Regions from separate parts of the Glutamicibacter sp. FBE19 genome, predicted to be linked through region 2. Evidence: riboswitches for the same ligand, from Rfam matches in the RefSeq annotation. Region 2 holds a riboswitch; each other region holds the start of a gene.
The links. Region 2 has a riboswitch for thiamine pyrophosphate ahead of H6F58_RS09180 (3-oxoacyl-ACP reductase). Riboswitches for the same ligand answer to the same signal wherever they lie in the genome.

Region 1 (5,134 bases), on a different contig from region 2:
ACGAAGGCGACCGCGGTGGATTCCGTGGTGGACGCGGCGGTGGCGACCGTGGTGGATTCCGTGGTGGACGCGGCGGCGGCTTCAATGACCGTCGTGGTGGCGGCGAAAAGCGCTTCGGTGGCCGTGGCGGCAAGGATCGCTTCAGCGATTCGGGTCGCAGCGGTGGACGTCGCGACTACTAAGCCAGCACTCGCTGCAGCTTATTAGCTAGCACAGCATAATGCCCCTGGATCAAGCCGAAAGGCTTGATCCAGGGGCATCATCGTTTCCAGAACAACAGGGGCCGCAGCACCAGCTCTACGGGGCGGTACTGCCTACCGGAATCTCATCGCCGAGATAGACTTTTCCGCCGCTTTCTACGAACTCCCGGCTCTTCTGCGCCATGCCGGCCAACGCAGCTTGCGCTTCCGCTGAGCCGTACTCGTCGCGAATGTCCTGGGAGATGCGCATGGAGCAGAACTTCGGGCCGCACATCGAGCAGAAGTGGGCTGTCTTGGCAGGTTCCGCAGGCAACGTCTCATCATGGAATTCCTGCGCTGTGACCGGGTCCAAGCTCAGGGAGAACTGGTCGTTCCAGCGGAACTCGAAGCGCGCCTTGCTCAGTGCATCATCGCGGGCGGTGGCCCCAGGATGCCCCTTGGCCAGATCTGCGGCATGCGCTGCAATCTTGTAGGTAATCACACCGGTTTTCACGTCATCGCGATTAGGCAATCCCAGATGTTCCTTGGGTGTGACATAGCAGAGCATGGCGGTGCCATAGCGGGCGATTTCGGTGGCGCCAATGGCGCTGGTGATGTGATCGTAGCCGGGTGCGACATCGGTGACCAACGGGCCTAGCGTATAGAAGGGCGCGCCGTCGCACAGTTCCTGTTGGCGTTCCACGTTCTCGCGGACCATGTGGAACGGGATGTGCCCCGGTCCTTCCACCATTACCTGAACATCGTACTTCCACGCGCGCTTGGTCAATTCGGCAAGGGTATCAAGTTCAGCGAATTGGGCCGCATCATTGGCGTCGGCAATGGATCCCGGGCGCAGCCCGTCGCCCAATGAGAAGGCCACGTCGTACTGCGCAAAGATTTCACACAACTCGTCAAAGTGCGTGTAGAGGAAATTCTCCTGGTGATGAGCCAGACACCATCCGGCCATGATGGATCCGCCGCGCGAAACGATCCCGGTGACGCGGTTGGCTGTCAGCGGGACATAGCGCAAGAGCACGCCGGCATGGATGGTCATATAGTCCACGCCCTGCTCGCATTGCTCAATAACGGTGTCCCGGAAAATTTCCCAGGTCAGTGCGTTCGCTTCGCCATTGACCTTTTCCAGGGCCTGGTAGATCGGCACGGTGCCGATGGGGACCGGCGAATTTCGAATGATCCATTCGCGGGTGGTGTGGATGTCATCGCCGGTCGAAAGGTCCATGACAGTGTCTGCACCCCATTTGGTGGCCCACTGCAATTTGGAGACTTCTTCGGCGATGGAGCTGGTCACTGCTGAATTGCCGATATTCGCATTGATCTTTACGAGAAACGCCTTGCCGATGATCATCGGTTCGGATTCAGGATGGTTGATATTCGAGGGGATGATCGCTCGTCCGGCGGCAAGCTCGCTGCGCACCAGCTCTACATCGCATTCTTCGCGCAATGCTACATAGCGCATTTCCGGGGTGATGACTCCCGCACGAGCGTAGTGCATTTGAGTCACTGCTGCCCCGTCTACGGCCTTGAGCGGCGGAGCGGAACGTCCAGCCCACTCATCGCTGGCAGTACCGCGGCGGACCGCTGAACGCCCATCGTCATGCAGGTTCCGCTCGCGTCCCGCATAGCGCTGCACGTCTCCACGCTCAAGAATCCAGGATTCCCGAAACGGCTTCAGTCCCTGCGTTGGTTCACTTCCCGGACCGCTGGTGCGATACACAACCACCGGCTCGTTGGGCTGGCCATTAGGGGAGTCCGCAAGCTGGATCTGCGTAACCGGAACTGAAATCCCATCGGCTTCGCGGAACGCGAGAGAGTGGGCGGAATGCTGTTCAAATTGTTCCATTGAGAAACTCACTTCCTTCGCCGGCATTACCCGGACAGGTTCAACGGTCGCGGACAGCTGCAGTCCGATCTCAGCCCTTGCCATGGGGCTCCCGTGTGGTCGCAGATGACACTAGCACGAAAATTTCTATCGGAGGCAAATGGGCCACACGGTGACGATCGGCCAGCGAAATGTTTTGTGCGAAGCGAGGATGAAATCCTGGCCATATTCGGTCCAGAATAAAAGTTCTGGGTAAACGAAAAGAGAGACAATCTGCAATCAGATTGTCTCTCTTATTTCGAGCCCCCTGCCGGAATCGATCCGGCGACCTCGTTCTTACCAAGAACGCGCTCTACCACTGAGCTAAGGGGGCAACGAGTAAATACTCTACACAGGTTTCTGACGTTTGCAAAATCCTGAATGAATTTGTAGCTGAGGTCACAAGCGTACTACTCAAGTCCGGAATGCGGACGGCGGGTCACTGCCTGCAGAAGTTTTCCGGGCGCCAGTATCCGATCAGGGAAAAAGTCTATTGGCGCCACATGGAGCATCGATGAAATCTGGTTCTTCTGGCCGCATTTGGGGAGTTCTTGGGACTCGCCTATTCGTATCCGGAGCCCTTGCAACATTCCTGCTGCGTTCGACGGGTACTGGGCTTGCTTGCCATGAAAATTAGAAGTGTTGCAAAGGTGCGCATAATTGCAGGCTGATCACCAAATTCCCCTCAGTGAGCATCGTCACCAAAGCACTTTTGTGCCACTGGTTGTGCCGCGCAAGTGCCAAAATTGCCAATAATCAATTCTGACTAGTAGTTATTCGCCTGAGCGGTATCGAATTAGAGGGTTGAGCGCCGATTTTTGTTTGTGCGGGAATCCGTGTAGAGTATTTACTCGTTGCCCCCTTAGCTCAGTGGTAGAGCGCGTTCTTGGTAAGAACGAGGTCGCCGGATCGATTCCGGCAGGGGGCTCTGAGTGAGAAGCTTTCTTGGCTTCTACTGGATTGCTTCTCACTTGTGGCGGCGTAGCTCAGCTGGTTAGAGCGCACGACTCATAATCGTGAGGTCCCGGGATCGAGTCCCGGCGCCGCTACAGATTTTGCCCCGAAATCCCCGGATTTCGGGGCTTTTTCGTTTCTGAAAATATCGGTAGCGAACAAGGCCTCCGAGCGCAACAATCTTTCGCTCGGAGGCCTTGCTCTGTTTTTTTGGACTAGCGCTACTGGGTAGCGCCCTTGTCGCGGTGGTCCTTGCCCGTTGAAGCTTCCTTGGCAAGCATGAGCAGTCCTTGTATTACCTCCGCGTCTACTTCTTGCCCGTTAGCGTTTTCGTCGTTGGCATCGTGGCCATGAACCTCGGTATGCAGTCGCTGCATCTGCATATCAAGCTTGGTGGCTACGGCTGCGGCTTCGGCAAGTTCTGAAGCCAAATAGGCAGGGACTTCGCCTTCGTACTTGTAAAAGATCTTGTGTTCCAGGCTGGCCCAGAAGTCTTGGGCGATAGTGCGGATCTGCAGCTCAACAATGACATTCACCGGTCCGTCCGAGAGGAAGACCGGGATTTCAACGATGGCATGCACGCTCTTGTAACCGCTTGGCTTTGGATTCTTGATGTAATCCTTGATCTGGATGACTCGAATGTCATTTTGCGCGGTCAAGGTATTGAGCACCTTGTAGATGTCCTTCACAAAGCTGCAGGTGATTCGGACACCGGCGATGTCGCTGATGTTCTCCCTGATGGCTGAGAGGGAAGGATGGATATTCCTCTGGCTCACCTTGCGCATGATGCTTTCCGGAGTTTTTACCCGGGAGGTAATGTGCTCGATGGGATTGTACTTGTGCAGGTAGAGGAACTCTTCACGAAGAATCGAGACTTTGGTCAGAACTTCGTCGACGGCAAACTGGTATTCCATCATGAATCGCTGGAACTGTAGCCGGAATGCCTGGGTCATTTCTTGTAGTTCGCCTGAACTCAGGTTTGCCGTAGAAGGCAGCGGGATAACGCCGCCGTTGTCTTCTGGGTTTGGAGTGGAAATCCTAAATCACCTCTGCAGGTTGGGGCGATGTCAACAGACACGAACGCTCTATAGTTTTAGCGTAGGTCATCCATCTAAGAATTGGGCCAGAAGAAGTCGTGAATCTATCGGGTGGACGTGGAGCGTTAGGCAACTGAGGTGCGGTCATGATTGAAGAACGGAAGCTTCCGGCCTACGCTGCAGGCGCTATCGACGTTCCGTTCGTTATCGGGTTTTTTCAAGAGCGCGTTGACGTCGACACTTGCTGGCCGTCGCATTCCCACCCAACACACGAGCTGCTATGGAATCAGCGTGGCGCTTCCACAGTGAGCGTCGGCCCGCGAATGTGGACCATTACGCCAGTGCTAGGTGTCTGGCTGCCAGCCGGGGCCTTGCATGAAGGCCGGGCTTGCGCCGGCAGCGTGTGCAATATGAGCCATTTCGGGATCGACAGTGTTGAGCCAATTGCCCTGGAGCCTGTTCCGGTCGTCATAACACCTCTGTTGAGGCTGCTCTTGGAGCGTCTGGCGGATCCGGGCTTGAATCCAACATCGCGTGCCATCACAGAAGCTGCCGCGATGGATAATTTGGAACCCGCACCAGGACATCTGTCCATTCATATGCCACAGGCGGATCTGCTGCAGCCAATAGTCAGTGGCATGGTCGATGAGCCCCAGCCCGCGCTAGGCCTTCAGCAATGGTCTGATCGGTTGGGGGTCAGCGGGCGAACGATCTCCAGGGCGTTTCAAGCTGAAACGGGCAGCGGCTATTCACGGTGGGTCGCCTCATTGCATGCGCAGCAAGCCATGGAAATGGTGGCTCGGGGTGATGACCTCCAGGATATTGCCCAACTGCTTGGCTTCAGCTCCCAGAGCTCACTGGGTGCAGCATTTCGCCGGAATACGGGATTTACGCTTTCAACTTTCCGCGATTCAAAATAGCCGTGTCCGTTTTGGGCGAATATTGTCAATTTCGCGTGATTGCGAACATTCCATGCGATCAATACGATAGAGAGGAAAGGCTCACCTAAGTGGATTGCTAAACGAGACTTGCACCTATTACGGGCAATGGTTCTCTGACTAATAAGCACCCTCCCTGCTGGGCAC
Region 2 (5,134 bases):
ATCTGGGCTCCTTCTTCCAAGTCCGATACCGTGACGTTCACGGTTTCGCCAGCCTTCACTTCGGTGGCATCCAGGACAACGGTGGCCCAATCAGTGCCGGCGAGCACTGCTCGGCCCAGCGGAGATGGGGATACCACGTCATGGGCCTTGAAGAAGTTCACGGTCGCGTCCAGATCAACCTGGCCCGAATCGGCGTGGTCGGTGCCTTCAGCGAAGGCGGTGAAGTTATCGCCACCGGTAGCCAGGAACGCGTTGGCAGCAACGCGAAAGGTTGCCGACTCGTCCAATGGTTCACCGTTGAAGGTGATCTTTTGGATGTGCTCGCCCGCAGGTGCATCCTCGATGTAGGTGTATGCCAGTCCCTCTGAAATGCCGAGGTGCAGCTTGTTGCGCTCCGAGCCTTCAGGCTGCCATTGCTGTTCCAGTGCCTCACGGATTTGCGCGCCTGTCAGATTGAAGGTGATCAGGGTATTGGCAAAAGGCTGAACTTCTGCCGCCTCTTGATAGGTCACCGTGCCGTCTTCGCCATAGAGCAGGTCCGAGCGCAGGCCTCCGGGGTTCATGAAGGCAATCTGTGCTGGCTCACCGGCAAAATCGTCATTAGAAGTAGCCCACAGGTGTACGTCGGCTACGGTGTTGCCCAAGGCGGATTCAACACCGCGGTCTTCACCTGGCACGTCACCGCCGCGCAGGATATCTTCCGAGATTTCACCGACTTTTACGCTGCCAACAACTTCAGCTTCTTTTTCGGCTTCGGCAACGATCTTTGCAACGGCTGGATTCGCTTCGTAGTTAGCGGTCCAGTCGCCGTCTGCAGATTTGCTAGCGAGTGGCAAGCGGGTGCTGGAAGACTGCAGGACCTCACCGGTGGCTGGGTCAACGTCGAGGCTGACTTTGCCTAGCGTGGTGCCGTACTGGTGCGATTGGATGACTGGACGCTCGCCGTCAGGACCGGCAATGTCGCAGTTGTAGGAAGAGTGGGTGTGACCCGAGAAAATAGCGTCGATCTCGCCACTGGCCTCGCGGATCAAGTCCCCGTAGGACGTGGCTTCACCAGCGACGGCAGCACAGTCGGTATTGGCCGAGCCGTTGTGGGTCAGCAACACGATAACGTCCGCTTCTCCGTTCGCCTCGTCACCGTCGCTGAGCTGCTTGGCTACGCGATTAGCCGCCTCGACTTCACTGCCAAAGTCCAAACCGGAGATTCCGCTAGGGGAGACCAGCGATGGAACATCCTCGGTGACGGTGCCAATGAATCCTACGGAGAGTCCACCGGCTTCACGAATTGCATATTCTTTGAGTGCTGGGGTTTTGGTGCCGGCTTGGTAAACGTTGGCGCCCAGTGCAAAATCCTCGCCGGACTGGCCGGTGGCTGCAGCAAAGCGCTCGGTGACTCGCGTGGCCAGGTCTTCAAAGCCCTTGTCGAACTCGTGATTGCCCACGACGGAAACATCCAGCCCGGCTGCACCCAGCGCATCAATGGTTGGAGCATCCTCCTGGGACGCGGAAGCAAAGGTCGAAGCCCCGATATTGTCGCCGGCCGATACGAACAACGTGTTTTCATTCTCGGCGCGCAGCTGGTCCACAGCTCCGGCGAGCACTGCAGCGCCGGCAGAGTCCCGATCGGCAGCGATGCGGCCGTGGAAGTCATTAATGCCAACTAGATCCAGGGTTACAGGATCAGCTGCTGGGGAAGCAGTGCTGATTGATTCCTCGGTGGGCATTGCCTGCGCCATGGCTGTTCCTGTGGCCATGAGCGAGAGGGTGGCCAAGGAGGCGAAACCGAGTTTTCTCATCTGCGCGAATGCAGACATGGGTACTCCTAAAAGTGACGGGTGTGACAAGACTTATGTCTATCGCATCTAGGTGAACCTGTCGATGCCTGCGGGTTAAATTGCTGTGCAGGGCCATGAGAACTAGCGGTTAAATAGTCGAAGCAACGCACCAGCCTGTGGTTGATACGTTGCTTCGAAAAAACTTGATGCGGCTAGAGCCGTCGGTTGTGGCGTGATTTGGTTGCTGTGACCGAGGAAGCTCCTACGATGGCACCGAGCATGAGCATGGCAGCCGCGATGAAGAAGACTGTGGACAGGATCCAGCAAGCCATGGCTGTGTCTCGATGCGCGGCGTTCAGGGCAAAACCAAAAAGGCACACGCTGGCAAGCAGCAAGAGCGCTCCCGACAACCGTGTCTTCATCATTGACCTTTGCAGCAGAAAATTTTGCCAACAATCACCACACATAATGACTATTGGCTTGAGTAATATCCATACTGTCACAAATCCATCGATTTGACGATAGCCCTTAAGGAGGATCTTTCACTGCGACTTTAGGCTAACTACACGCAAGCCTTCAGGATGCGTTCGATGGCATCGTGTTCGCCCTTGGTCATCCAAGCCCCATATTTCGCTTTGACCTGAGTCTGGCGTGAGACGTATTCGCAGCGGAAACTCTTGTTGGGAGGAAGCCATGTTGCGGCATCCTTGTCGCCTTTAGCCGCGTTCGTCGGCCCGTCCGAGGCCATGAGGTTTAGCGGGTCATTGGCGAATTCGAAACGAGCTTCCTGGTCCCAGCGCTGGGCGCCCTTTTGCCAGGCATCCGACAGCGCGACAACGTGGTCGATCTGAACTGCGGTGCTGGTTTTCTGGCCCCGAACAAAATTGATGGTGGTGTTGGTATACGGGTCGTGGAAAGTTCCGCTGAGCACTACGCAAGGCTTCGACGCAGATTTGTATTTCACGTGTTCCAAGTCGCGAGCCAGGATGTCATTGCGGGCATCGCAACCGTTGCGGTCCGGATCCTTCCAACCCTTGCTGAACTTTTCCCGTTCATAGCCAGTCTTGGGGGCACGGCCCTTGACGTCGATATCCGCGAGCAACTCAAGCGAGTCAGCATAGCTGGCGCGTTGCTCCGCGCTGTTGTGGGTAGTGTCAGCCTGCGCGTCGGGAACTCGATACTGCTCGATGGAATCAAGAGTTGAGCATCCAGTGAGGGCAAGGGATGAAGCGATGAGTGCAAATGAGATTGCGCGGCGCAGCAGCTGCATGCGGAAGTACGACTCCTAGGAAAGCGACAGTTGGCAAGGGGGACAGGCCCTTAGGAAACTATATGAAGCGGGGTGGACCATTTAGCTGCGTCCATGCCGTGTTTTAGTGTGAGATCGGTGTGAACCAGTTCTAGCGATCATGTCGAGACCTGCTGGCTATCGAGTTTCTGTTCCTCGATATGCATTGGTCAACTCGGTTTCCGACCTCAAGGCCGATTTATCTGTATCTTGTCGGGAAAGCAGCGAAGTGGTGGCATGGGTTTCCTTGCGTTGCGCAAATCCCGCTGCCGAATGGAGCCGGGAAATCACGGTTCCAGATGGCGCTCAACCCCGGGTTGCCCAAGAACCGAGTGCTGATACGCGCGGGATTCATGAAGTAATGTTCTACAGCTAAGCCGTGCGTGTGCTACTAATGGGAGCAGTGACACGGGGTGCCGCAGGGCGGCTGAGAGAACACCCGTTGAACCTGATCCAGTTAGTACTGGCGAAGGGAATGTCCTGGATTCTGCGTATGTGTGCACCCGAAGTGCTTGAACCGTCCGCGTCTTTGGTCAAAAATCCATTCGCCAACAGACGCCGTCAAGGAGTTCAAACAAGATGAGCACGGACACCCAATCACCAGCAACCCCCATTGCCCTTCCACTTGAAGAGCAGGTCATTCTTGTCACCGGCGGAGCTCGAGGGCTCGGTGCCGCCATCAGCAAGGCCTTCCTTGCAGCTGGCGCGAAAGTCGTCATCAATTACAACTCTTCGGAACAAGCAGCCAATGATCTCGTCGCGCTCTACCCGAATGATGCAGTAGCCATTCAGGCTGATGTTCGCAACGAATCTGCGCTCAAGTCGATGGTGGCTGAAGCCGAAGATCATTTTGGACAGCCGGTGACAACTCTGGTGAACAATGCCTTGGTGGATTTCTCCTTTAATGGCGACGCCCGCTCCACCGCCGAAGCGATTTCCGCCGCAGAGCTCAGTGCCCAGTTCGCCGGATCGGTGCTGGCTCCCGTAGCTGCCATCCAGGCTGTACTGCCGGGAATGCGGCAAACAGGATTTGGCCGCATCATCAATATCGGCACCAACCTATTCCAGCACCCGGTGGTTCCGTACCACGACTACACCGCCACTAAAGCTGCGCTGCTGTCCCTGACCCGTACCTTCGCTGATGATCTTGGGCCAGAAGGAATCAACGTCAACATGGTTTCTGGAGGGCTCCTGCGCACCACCGACGCCTCGGCTGCGACCCCCGAGGCAGTATTCGACCTGATCGCCTCGGGAACGCCATTGCGTCGAGTCACCACGCCAGCGGAACTGGCCGATACCGTCCTGTTCTTCGCTTCCCCGCTATCTCGTGGGGTTACAGGTCAGAACCTTATCGTGGATGGCGGGCTGGTGAAGGGATGAGCCAGAAGAAACAGGTACATTTGAATCTGTTCCTCTATGGAACCGGGCATCACCAAGCGGCCTGGCGTGCCGAGGACTCGGCGGCCGAAGAGCTTCCCGATACCCAGTACTACATCAAGCTGGCCCAGCTGGCTGAGAAGGGGCTGTTGGACGCGGTGTTCTTCGCCGATGGCCAAGCGGTGTCAGCCTCAGCTGCGCAGGCCGGTCCCACCTGGTTCTTTGAGCCGGTGACGCTGTTGTCGGCGATCAGCCAATGCACCACGAATATCGGACTGGTCTGCACCATCTCGGCCAGCTTCTACTCTCCTTTCCACGCGGCACGCATGCTGGGCAGCTTGCAGCATTTGTCCAACGGGCGCGCCGGGATCAACGTGGTGACGAGCATGTGGGATACCGAAGCGCAGAACCATTCGCTCACCGAGCTGCCTGCGCACGCGCAGCGATATGGCAGAGCCGCAGAATTCATTGACGTCTTGCGCAAGTTGTGGGGATCATATCCGCATCAAGCAGTCCAAATTGACCGTGGCGGAAATTTCACCGATACGCGATTGCTTCAAGAAATCAATCACGAAGGCGAGCACTTCTCGGTGCGAGGTCCCTTGAATATGCCCAACTCAGTTCATGGCGAGCCTGTCATGTTCCAAGCAGGCTCCTCGCCAGCTGGCCGTGAACTGGCAGCAGCACACGCTGA
Region 3 (5,134 bases), on a different contig from region 2:
TGGGCATTGCTTCAGCAGCCACCCCTGGCCTGTGGGTCGCTTTCATCTATGTCGCCAGCCAGTACACCTGGCCACGCCGGTTGAAGCCGCTGCGCACCGCGACTCTTGCCCCACGTTCCTTGACGAGCCCGATACCCAAGAAGCTCGTTGCAGCAACGCTGGTTGTTCTGATCCTGGCCTGCGTGACGGTTTACTCTGTTCGAGACGTCGCAGCCATTGCACCATTGCCAGAGACTGAAATCAGTGCCGATGATTACTCCTACAGCAATCCTTCGCAGGACGGATTGCGTGCTGCCGGAGAGATCCTTCCTTACCTCTACGTGAGCTTCGGAATCCTCGCATTGGCTGCAATCGTAGCTTCCATTGTCATTCTTAGGCGTCGGCCACTTCCGGGAATCTCCGAGCACAATAACCGGCTGTTGCGCACCATCTGGCTGAACCGCCTCTACCGCACCGTTGCCGTATCGCTGGCGGTACAGGCGGGAGAGGCCCTGCACTACAAGGCGCGCTGGTTCCACAACGAGTCCACACGCTACATTGATGGATCAGGTGCGGGGATCGAGTACATGGATAGCATGTACAAAATCGGCAACAACCTGGACTGGACGGCGAACTACGCTGTCCTGGGCATTTCGGTCTTGATGCTTTTCTGGCGACCGCCGACGAACTTTGAAAATCTCCCGCGGGCAAAACGCACCGGGTTCAGCAGGCTGCGCGATCAGCTGTTCTCCCTGCAATACGCGACAGCCCTGCTCATGTTCGTTGCCATTTTCATCGCATGGCCGAATTTGCCTGTCAGCGATGACTACAAGTTGCCTACCGGCGAGCGCGAGACTTGGATGCTGGTGTTGTTCACCAGTGCCGCAGTGTTCTACCTTGCGTTGAATGCGCTTTACCTCGGGTACGCGAACGTGGTTTCACGGCAGATTTCTGCCGCTCCCAAGCATTCGGCAAAGTTGCCCATGTGGCCTTATATTTGCGCCGGATTGCTCATAGCTGCGTGCTTGTACTTCTTGCTCTTTCCCCCGTTGGACTACTTATGGGGTTTCGTTGCGCCAAGCAAAGTGGTTGTCATTGCCCTGGTAGTCCTGCTCGTCCTCGCGCATATGGGATTTGCCTGGTTCGCGCGTAGATCCATTATCCCGTGGAACGTTACGGCCGCTGAAGAAATCTGGTACCGAAGGGTTTTGGAACTGCGTTCCCTGCGAGCGGTCACCAGTGCCGTCGCGGCCATGCTGGTTGTCGGCTACGCGTTCCCGGTCCGCCTGGATCTTCTTGCCATCATGATCTTCTGCGTTCCGGCGGTCATATTCCTCGAACGCCCCAAGGACAGCGAAGTCATGTCCTTGCAGAGGTCAACGTCCGCATGAGCACACAGATCAGTGTGGACCTTGAGGCAGCCACCGCACCCTATGAGCAGATCCGCTCGCAGATTGCCGCGCTCATCAACCTTGGCGAGTTGGCGCCGGGCAACCGATTGCCGACCGTCCGCGCGCTGGCCACGGACTTGGGGGTTGCAGCCGGAACGGTGGCTCGCGCCTATAAGGAGCTGGAAGCCGAAGGGCTGATTTCCTCGAGGCGCCGCGCAGGCACCATAGTGAGCGAACGACCCGGATCTGTTGATACCCACGAAGACCTGGTGGCCGCGGTGGACCAGCTGTGGAAATTGGCGGCGGCGCAGCATGTTGACGCCGCGACACTCAAGGCATTGGTGGCACGACGCGAACCCTGAGGATTTGTTCTGGGCACCCCTTCTGCGTACTCTCTAAATCAGTGACACGGGGTGCCGGAGAAGCCGACTGAGATGAAACCCGTCGAACCTGATCTAGTTCACGCTAGCGGAGGGATGTCGCATGACTCTGCCTATCGTTGCCCAAAAATACCGGCAACGCTCCCCCTTGGTTTTTTGCCTGACGAATGCTGTCGTCACCAACTTCACCGCCAATGTCCTTCTTGCCTCCGGCGCATCGCCGGCGATGACCAACCTGCCCGGAGAGGCCGGAGGGTTTGCCGCCATGGCTTCCGCGGTACTGGTGAATCTGGGCACTCCAAGCACCGAGCAAATGGTTGCCATGGAGGAAGCGGTCCTCTCGGCGAGCGCGGCTGGCACCCCCTGGGTATTGGATCCAGTAGCCGTGGGCGCCCTTTCGGTGCGCACCGATTTCGCACGACGCATTGTGCAGCAGCGTCCGGCCTTGATCCGCGGCAATGCCTCGGAAATCCTGGCCTTGGCGGGCAAGGATTCCAGCGGCCGAGGTGTTGATGCAGCAGATACCGTGCAGGCAGCCCTGGACGCCGGACGCGAATTGGCCAAGGAGCACGGGTGCGTTGTTGCCATCTCCGGTGAAGCGGACGCGATCATCGACGCGCACCGCACCGTGCTGGTGCATACCAACGGGATCGGGTTGACCAGGATCACCGGTGGAGGATGCGCGCTGGGCGCCTTCAACGCGGGCATGCTCGCAGTGCACGAGGACCCCTTTGACGCGGCCATCGCTGCCCACGGATTCTATGGCCTCGCCGCAGAAAAGGCGCTGGCGGCAAGCAGCGGTCCGGGGAGTTTTGCCGTGGCCTTCCTTGATGCCCTGGCCGCCACGGAACCTGAAGAACTACAGAATTTGAAGTACGAGGAATTGAACCATGGATAATATCGGCGCATACCTAGTAGCCAACACCGCCAGCTGCACGCCACGCACCACCCTGGAAGTCATCGAAGGGGCGGTGGCCGGCGGCATCGAGTGGATCCAGCTGCGAGCCAAAGACGAGACCGCGCGCGAATTCTTCGAACTGGCCTACGCCGCGGCCCGCCTCACCGAAGGCAAGGCGAAGCTGCTGATCAATGACCGGATCGACGTGTTCTTGGCGGCCCGCGCGGCCGGGGCAACGGTCAGTGGAATCCACATCGGCCAGAAGGACATCCCGGTGCGCCTGGCACGCCAGATCATGGGCGAAGGCATCATCGGCTTGAGCGCTTCCACCGATGCCCAGCTGGCACAGGCCAACCTCGATGCCGAGGCGATCGACTACTTGGGGGTCGGCGCAGTGCGTGCCACTCCAACCAAAAAAGACCACCCAACCCCGATTGGGCTGGACGGTTTTGCCCGCGCCGCATCGCTGACTTCCCTGCCCTGCATAGCCATCGGGGCGATCACCGCGCAGGATGCCAGCGCCATCCGCGCTGGCGGCGGAGCAGGTATGGCCGTGGTCCGCGCCATCTGCAATGCCGACGACCCGCAAGCTGCCAGCGGGCAGCTGGTGGCAGCGTGGGCGGCAGCGCAGTGAAAAATATTCTCTCCATTGCCGGCTCCGACCCCTCCGGTGGCGCAGGGATCCAAGCGGACCTGAAGGCCATTGCCGCCAACGGCGGCTACGGCATGTGCGTGATCACCGCGCTGACCGCGCAGAACACCCTGGGTGTCAGCGCGGTACAGGCCATCGATGGCGAGTTTGTGCTCGCTCAGCTCAACGCGATCAGTGCCGACGTCCAGATCGATGCCATTAAAATTGGCATGCTGGCCAACGAGGAGATCATCCGCGCCGTCAACGGATGGCTGGATACCGTGGATGCCCCGGTGGTACTGGATCCGGTCATGGTAGCCACCAGCGGGGACCGGCTCCTGGAAGATGAGGCGGTGCTCGATTCCCTGTTGGACCGCGCTTCGGTGATCACGCCCAATCTGCTGGAGCTGGCAAGCTTGCTGCGCGAGCCGGCAGCGGCCGACTGGCCGCAGGTCCTGGACCAGGCCCGGCGGCTGGCTGCCAAGCATGATGCACTGGTCCTGGCCAAGGGCGGACATCTGGCCGGGGACCTGTGTCCCGATGCCCTGGTCTCCGCCCAGGGAGTATTGGCCGAGTTCAGCAACCAGCGCCACCACACCAAGAACACCCACGGCACCGGATGCACCCTGTCCAGCGCCCTGGCGACGATCTATGCATCGGGCGGCGACTGGGCCAGCGCACTGGAACAGGCCAAGGCCTATCTGTTCCGCGCCATCGGAGCTGCCGATGAACTCAACGTCGGCCGCGGGCATGGCCCGGTGAACCACTTTGCCCACTTCTTCAGCGAAGCTGATCCGATGGATCAGTGGTGGCAGCAGATCCACGAGCTGCGCGGCTCCATCGACAACCTGGAGTTCATTGCCCAGCTGGCCGACGGCACGCTGGACCCAGCGGACTTTGAATACTATTTGGCGCAGGACGCGCTGTACCTGCAGCGCTATGCCCAGGTGCTGGCCGAAGCCAGCGCATTGGCCCCGGATCTTGACGCGCAGCGCTTCTGGGCCGGCTCCGCCCGGGAAATCCTGGAAGGCGAGCTGCAGCTGCATCGCAGCTACCTGGCCGAAGGGACCGCCAATCCCAGCGCCATCACATTGAACTACGTGAACCACCTGGCCGCTTCCAAGCGCAGCTACGCGGAGCTGATCGCCGCAATCCTGCCGTGCTATTGGCTGTACCAGGACATCGGCAAGCGCCTGGCCTCGGCCAACCATCCAGAGCACCCGTACAAGCAGTGGCTGGTGACCTATGCGTCGGAGGAATTCGATCTGGCCACCGAGCGCGCCATCAACATGGTGCGCGTCGCGTGGAAGCAGGCCGACGTCGATCTGCGCGAGCGGATGCGGCTGGCCTTCGTGCGATCCTCCGAACACGAGGTGGCCTTCTTCGATCAGGCACGGCGGAACCGAGTAGAATTCTCTACGGCCTGAAACGCGCGGGCCACGATCTGGAGGATTGCATGAGCTGGAGCATTCACGGCAACGGAAAGACCATCACCCCGGGCGAAGTTGTTGCCCCGGAAGAACGGCTGCACTGGCCACAAACCATTTCCATTGGCGCCCAGCACATCCTGGCGATGTTCGGCTCCAGCATCCTGGTCCCGACCCTGACCGGTTTCCCGGTGACCACCACCTTGCTGTTCACCGGCTTGGCCACGATCATCTTCTTGCTGATGACCAAAAACAAGGTCCCCAGCTACCTCGGCTCGTCTTTTGCGATGATCGCTCCGGTCATCTCCACCACCCAGTCGCACAGCATGGCTGGCGCGCTGGGCGGCATCGTGATGACCGGTGCGCTGCTTTTTGCGGTGGGGCTGATTGTCCAGGTGACCGGCACCGGATGGATCCACTCCTTGATG
Region 4 (5,134 bases), on a different contig from region 2:
GCGCTAGTCATTCTCATCATTACGTGGCTTGTGGCGCGAATAGTTCGCTGGGCTGCAGCCAAGCTAGTGACCAGGGTGAAATTCCTGCAGAAGCAGGGAAACGACGGAGCTCAAATAGGCCAATCTCTTGGCAAGGTCGCTGGACTGATTGTTTGGCTTTTTGGCCTCGTGGCAATCCTTCAGGTCTTTGCACTTTCTGAAGTTCTTACGCCAGTTCAGGGCCTGCTCGGCGGAGTCATGGCATTCATCCCGAACCTCATCGGCGCCGGCTTTATCTTCTTCATTGGCTACGTCATCGCAAACATTGTTCGTCAGCTATTGACCACTGGCCTGGGAACTGTCGACTTCAGCGGACTAGTCCGCAAGCTGACTCCAGGCGATGAGCCGGTAGATGAAGTCCAGTCTCGCGAGGCCCAAGCAAAGATCGTCGATATCATCGCGAATATCGTCTTCGCCCTGATCCTTCTGGTTGTTGCCATATCTGCACTGCAGGTCCTGGGAATCGCGGCCATTTCGCAGCCTGCTGAGCAAATGCTTCAGCTGGTCTTCACCGCCATCCCACAGGTCATCATGGCACTGGTGCTGTTGGCAGTTGGCTTCCTGATTGCAAAGTTTGTTGGACAGCTGCTGGAGTCTACCCTCCACGGTGTAAGCACTGATCGCGTCGTTGCCGGCTGGGGCGTTGTTCCAGAAGGCAAGAGCGCATCGGGCATCATTGCCGGCATCGTGAAGATTGCTATCGTGCTGTTCTTCGGCGTGATGGCAGCACAGATGCTGAACTTCCCGGCTATCACCAATATCCTCAATGAGATTCTGGAACTGGGTGGCAAGATCCTCTTCGGTGCAGCAATCGTTGCCGCAGGCTTCGTCGTCGCTAACGTGATCGGCAAGTTCATGGGCGACACCACTGCGTCGAAGATTATCCGCTACACGGCCATTGCGCTGTTCGTTGCAATGGGCCTGAAATACATGGGCATTGCGGACTCGATCATCAACATGGCCTTCGGCGCAATTGTCATCGGCGCAGCCCTGGCAGCGGCCCTGGCCTTCGGGCTTGGCGGCCGCGAAGCAGCAGCTCGCACCCTGAACAAGATCGATACCGACAAGCTGAGCTCCAACGGCCCGGATTCGGCACCACCGGCACCGCCGGCGTCGCCAGGCATATAAACATCCCGAACAGAACCTAAGGGGACGTCAGGAGCGTCGCGGAATCCACCGAGGATTCCGCGGCGTTTCTGTGTCTGGGCCCAGCCCTAGGGCAGGCGAAGTGGCAGCGGAGCTACAGCGCCGGGCAAATCAGTTCTTAGCCGGGCGTAGGTGTAGACGTCGATGCGTTCACCATCGACGAGGAATTTGCCCCGCTCGGTTCCTTCACGCAGAAAACCATTGTTCTCGGCCACGCTGCGTGAACCGGGATTATTGGCCCGCAGGCCAAGCTCCAAGCGGTAGAAATCAAGATCATCAAAAAGATAATTCGCCAGTGTGGCAACTGCCCTCGTAGTGAGCGAACGACCGCGATACTCCTTATGCATCCAGTACCAAATCCAAGCATTGGCATTTGAATGATCCAGCGTCCCGCAAACAAGCCCGATCAACCGGTCATTGGCAGTGATCGCCAACGGGAATTGGCTTTGTTCGCCGTTCAACAGGGCATCTACGTAGGCCCGTGCTTTTGCCGGCGTATCGGCATCGCCTTGGCGCCGCATATCCGGATGGGAAATGAACGCCTCGTATACGGAGCCCGCGTCCAACGCGCTGAGCTGCCTCACGCTGAATTCCTCGGCAACGCCTGTTGCCCGGACGCTGCCAGGCCCTGCAGGCTTGCTTCCGCCGTGGCCTGTGAGCGTGCCTTGGTGAAACAGCATCTGCCACTTGCCTTGCTCGCGGAACCATAATGAGCTGCGAAGTGCCGGGCGATGGCCGCTGGCCTTCCAGCGCAATTGGATGAGGTTTTCTGATAGTCGGATGGCCAAGGGCTTGCTAAAGCGCAACCGCTCAGCGGAAGGATCTTCAGTGGCCAGCAATTCCATGACTTGATCCCTGTCGTACGTTCTTCCGCTTGCGCCGATTTCGAAGAAGTTCTCATGCAGGATTTCGCCAAGCAATTTTCGGTTGCCACGCAGCGAGGCACTGAGAAGCTGCTGTTCCAGACCGGCAACCGCTCTGAATAGTTGAGAATCGACGGGCAATTCTGAGGGATATTCCTGTTGCGCCATGCCGGTAAGTACATCACAAAAGATGACGGAACTAAGTCAACTGCAGTTCGCTTTTCAGGGCTGCCTCATGCTTATAATCGCAAATACTCCGCGGGAGCCTGAAACCGACCAGGCTGAGAGGGCACTGAGCCGACCGCTACACCTGATGCGGGTCATGCCGCCGTAGGAAGGAAGCGTGCCACTGTGCATGTCAACATTGTTGGCTCCGGAATCATCGGCCTAGCCACCGCATTCGAGCTCAGTTCACGCGGCCACACCATCACCATCATCGACCCGGCACCTGGCCAGGGCGCCAGCTACGCAGCGGCCGGGATGCTGGCCCCAGCTGCCGAAACCGTCTGGGGCCAAGGCCCCCTGCACCAGTTGCTGTCCGCATCCAGCGCCCGCTACCCCCAGTTCGTTGATCGCCTGGAAGCGGCCACGGGCGTGCGTCCCGACTACCTGCAAAGCTCAACCCTGGTCGTCGCGGCAGAACCTGCCGACCGCGAAGCGCTCCACGATCTCGTGGAGCTGCAGAGCTCATTGGGATTGTCCGCCGAAAAACTGCTGCCGAGCCAAGCCAGGTCCTTGGAACCAGCCTTGGCCAGCAATATTTCCGGGGCGGTGCTCTGCGCTGAGGACCACCAGATCGATCCCCGTTCCGTCGTGCGCATCCTGCTCCAGCACTTCCACAATGACCTGGTCCATGAGCAGGCCGAAGAGCTGATCACCGAAGGATCACGCACCAGCGCCGTTCGCACGGCCACAGGAAAAGTTTTCGCAGCCGATCAAACCATTATCGCCACCGCGCTGGGCACGGTGAAGGGGCTGGGCAAGCTGCCATTGCGCCCGGTGCACGGCGACATCCTGCGGATTCAAAGCCCGCCAGGCCCCGCCCTGCTGACCAGGATTATTCGAGGCATTGTCCACCGGCAGAACGTGTATCTGGTTCCGCGCAAGGACGGCAGCCTCGTGCTCGGCGCCAGCGTTCGGGAAGACCAGAACCCGGAAGTCAATGTGGGCGCCATGTACAACTTGCTCGACAACGCCCGCAGGCTTGTCCCGGGAATTATCGACTGCTCGCTGAACGAAGTCATCGCAAGGCCAAGGCCGGCAACCGCCGATGACCGCCCGCTGATCGGGCGCATTGACCCGGGGCTGGTGCTCTCCACTGGCTATTCGCGCCATGGGGTGCTGCTCAGCCCCTTGGGATCCGAACTGACTGCGGATCTCGCTGAAAACAACAAAAGAAATCCACTGTTGAATGACGTTGATCCGCAACGTTTTCCAACACTTTCCGCAACCGCCGCACTGGAGGCCCTCGGATGACATCGATCAACATCATTTTTAATTCCCAGCAAGTTCAGCTGGAGGCCGGTACCAGCCTGCGCGAATTCATCAGCGCGCAAATCGGCAAGGAACTCGACGCAGATTCAAAAGCAGTCGACGGCAGCAAGCTGGGGGTGGCCGCGGCCGTGAACGGCGCAGTCGTTCCCCGCAGCAGCTGGAACAGCAAAGCTCTTGAAGACGGGCACAGCATAGAACTCGTTACGGCAGCCCAGGGAGGCTAAGCATGGAATCGCAAGAATTCACCGAGCTGGATCTCAACAACGATCCTTTTGTCGTCGCCGGGCGCACCCTTTCCTCGCGGCTTATCCTGGGCACCGGAGGGGCCACCTCATTAACCACGCTGGATAGCGCGCTCACCATTTCTGGCACGGAATTGACCACCGTTGCCATCCGCCATTTCTCTGCTGCCGGGGCAGGCAATGTCTATGAGCTGCTCCAGCGCAACAACGTCATTCCTTTGCCTAATACCGCAGGGTGTTTCACCGCCCGTGATGCGGTACTGACCGCGCAGCTGGCCCGTGAAGCGCTGGAAACGGACTGGATCAAACTTGAAGTGATTGCCGACGAGCACACCTTGCTGCCAGATCCGCTGGAACTGTACTCGGCAACCGAGCAGCTTGTGGCCGATGGATTCCAGGTCTTCGCCTACACCAATGATGACCCTGCACTGGCGCAGCGGCTCCAGGATGCCGGCGTGGCAGCTATCATGCCTGCTGGCGCTCCGATCGGTTCAGGTCTGGGAATTTTGAACCCGCACAATATTTCCACCATTGTTTCCCGTGCCAATGTTCCGGTGATCCTGGATGCCGGGGTGGGAACAGCCTCCGACGCGGCGCTGGCCATGGAACTAGGCTGCGATGCCGTGCTGCTGGCCAGCGCAGTGACTCGCGCGCATAACGCTCCGCTGATGGCCGCGGCCATGAGGGACGCTGTGCGAGCTGGCCGCGCGGCCCGTTTGGCCGGCAGGATTCCACGACGCGATACCGCACTTGCTTCCTCGCCCGCACAGGGAATGATGCAAACCTTGGTCGGGGAATTCTAATGCTGCGCCAACCGCTCTGCGAACCTGCTTCAGGGATCGATCCGGGGCAGCTGGCCCGCTATTCACGGCATCTGACCCTGCCCGGGGTAGGCGAAGAGGGCCAACGGCGCATCATCAACGCCAAGGTCCTGATTATTGGCGCCGGGGGACTGGGCAGTCCCATCGCCAGTTATCTGATTGCCGCCGGAGTAGGCCGGATCGGCGTACTCGATGATGACTCGATAGAGCTGTCGAACTTGCAGCGCCAGATCATGCATCGCGAATCCGATGTCGGCCGGCCAAAAGTCGATTCCGTGCAGAGGCTGGCCGCCGAACACAACAGCACTGTCGTCATTGACCCGCTCAACCAGCGGCTCAGCGAAGACAACGCCCTGGAGCTTTTCGCCGCCTACGACCTTGTCATTGATGGCAGCGACAACTTCTCCACGAGATACCTCGCCTCCGACGCTGCCGAAATCACCGGGACCCCGCTGGTGTGGGGCACGCTCTTCCAGTTTTCGGGCCAGGTATCGGTTTTTGACCCGCGAACCGGCCCGATGCTGCGGGA

Region 1: it holds a riboswitch for thiamine pyrophosphate, as region 2 does, so the genes downstream of both, thiC (phosphomethylpyrimidine synthase ThiC) here and H6F58_RS09180 (3-oxoacyl-ACP reductase) in region 2, are expected to answer to the same signal.
Region 3: it holds a riboswitch for thiamine pyrophosphate, as region 2 does, so the genes downstream of both, thiM (hydroxyethylthiazole kinase) here and H6F58_RS09180 (3-oxoacyl-ACP reductase) in region 2, are expected to answer to the same signal.
Region 4: it holds a riboswitch for thiamine pyrophosphate, as region 2 does, so the genes downstream of both, thiO (glycine oxidase ThiO) here and H6F58_RS09180 (3-oxoacyl-ACP reductase) in region 2, are expected to answer to the same signal.

Annotation. Positions count from the first base shown of each region.
Region 1 covers NZ_JACKQN010000011.1:80,751-85,884, reverse strand. The annotation lists gene H6F58_RS15630 (DEAD/DEAH box helicase) at 1-182, shown strand, start outside; gene thiC (phosphomethylpyrimidine synthase ThiC) at 298-2,040, opposite strand; TPP riboswitch at 2,036-2,145, opposite strand; tRNA gene H6F58_RS15620 (tRNA-Thr) at 2,321-2,392, opposite strand; tRNA gene H6F58_RS15615 (tRNA-Thr) at 2,915-2,986, shown strand; tRNA gene H6F58_RS15610 (tRNA-Met) at 3,034-3,107, shown strand; gene H6F58_RS15605 (GTP pyrophosphokinase family protein) at 3,234-3,965, opposite strand; gene H6F58_RS15600 (AraC family transcriptional regulator) at 4,196-4,969, shown strand.
Region 2 covers NZ_JACKQN010000004.1:212,594-217,727, reverse strand. The annotation lists gene H6F58_RS09195 (bifunctional UDP-sugar hydrolase/5'-nucleotidase) at 1-1,814, opposite strand, end outside; gene H6F58_RS09190 (hypothetical protein) at 1,988-2,200, opposite strand; gene H6F58_RS09185 (HNH endonuclease family protein) at 2,338-3,045, opposite strand; TPP riboswitch at 3,463-3,556, shown strand; gene H6F58_RS09180 (3-oxoacyl-ACP reductase) at 3,643-4,443, shown strand; gene H6F58_RS09175 (NtaA/DmoA family FMN-dependent monooxygenase) at 4,440-5,134, shown strand, end outside.
Region 3 covers NZ_JACKQN010000017.1:2,568-7,701, reverse strand. The annotation lists gene H6F58_RS17590 (hypothetical protein) at 1-1,370, shown strand, start outside; gene H6F58_RS17585 (GntR family transcriptional regulator) at 1,367-1,732, shown strand; TPP riboswitch at 1,770-1,864, shown strand; gene thiM (hydroxyethylthiazole kinase) at 1,854-2,648, shown strand; gene thiE (thiamine phosphate synthase) at 2,641-3,282, shown strand; gene thiD (bifunctional hydroxymethylpyrimidine kinase/phosphomethylpyrimidine kinase) at 3,264-4,706, shown strand; gene H6F58_RS17565 (solute carrier family 23 protein) at 4,736-5,134, shown strand, end outside.
Region 4 covers NZ_JACKQN010000008.1:62,701-67,834, reverse strand. The annotation lists gene H6F58_RS13065 (mechanosensitive ion channel) at 1-1,167, shown strand, start outside; gene H6F58_RS13060 (GNAT family N-acetyltransferase) at 1,254-2,216, opposite strand; TPP riboswitch at 2,297-2,402, shown strand; gene thiO (glycine oxidase ThiO) at 2,400-3,524, shown strand; gene thiS (sulfur carrier protein ThiS) at 3,521-3,766, shown strand; gene H6F58_RS13045 (thiazole synthase) at 3,769-4,587, shown strand; gene H6F58_RS13040 (ThiF family adenylyltransferase) at 4,587-5,134, shown strand, end outside.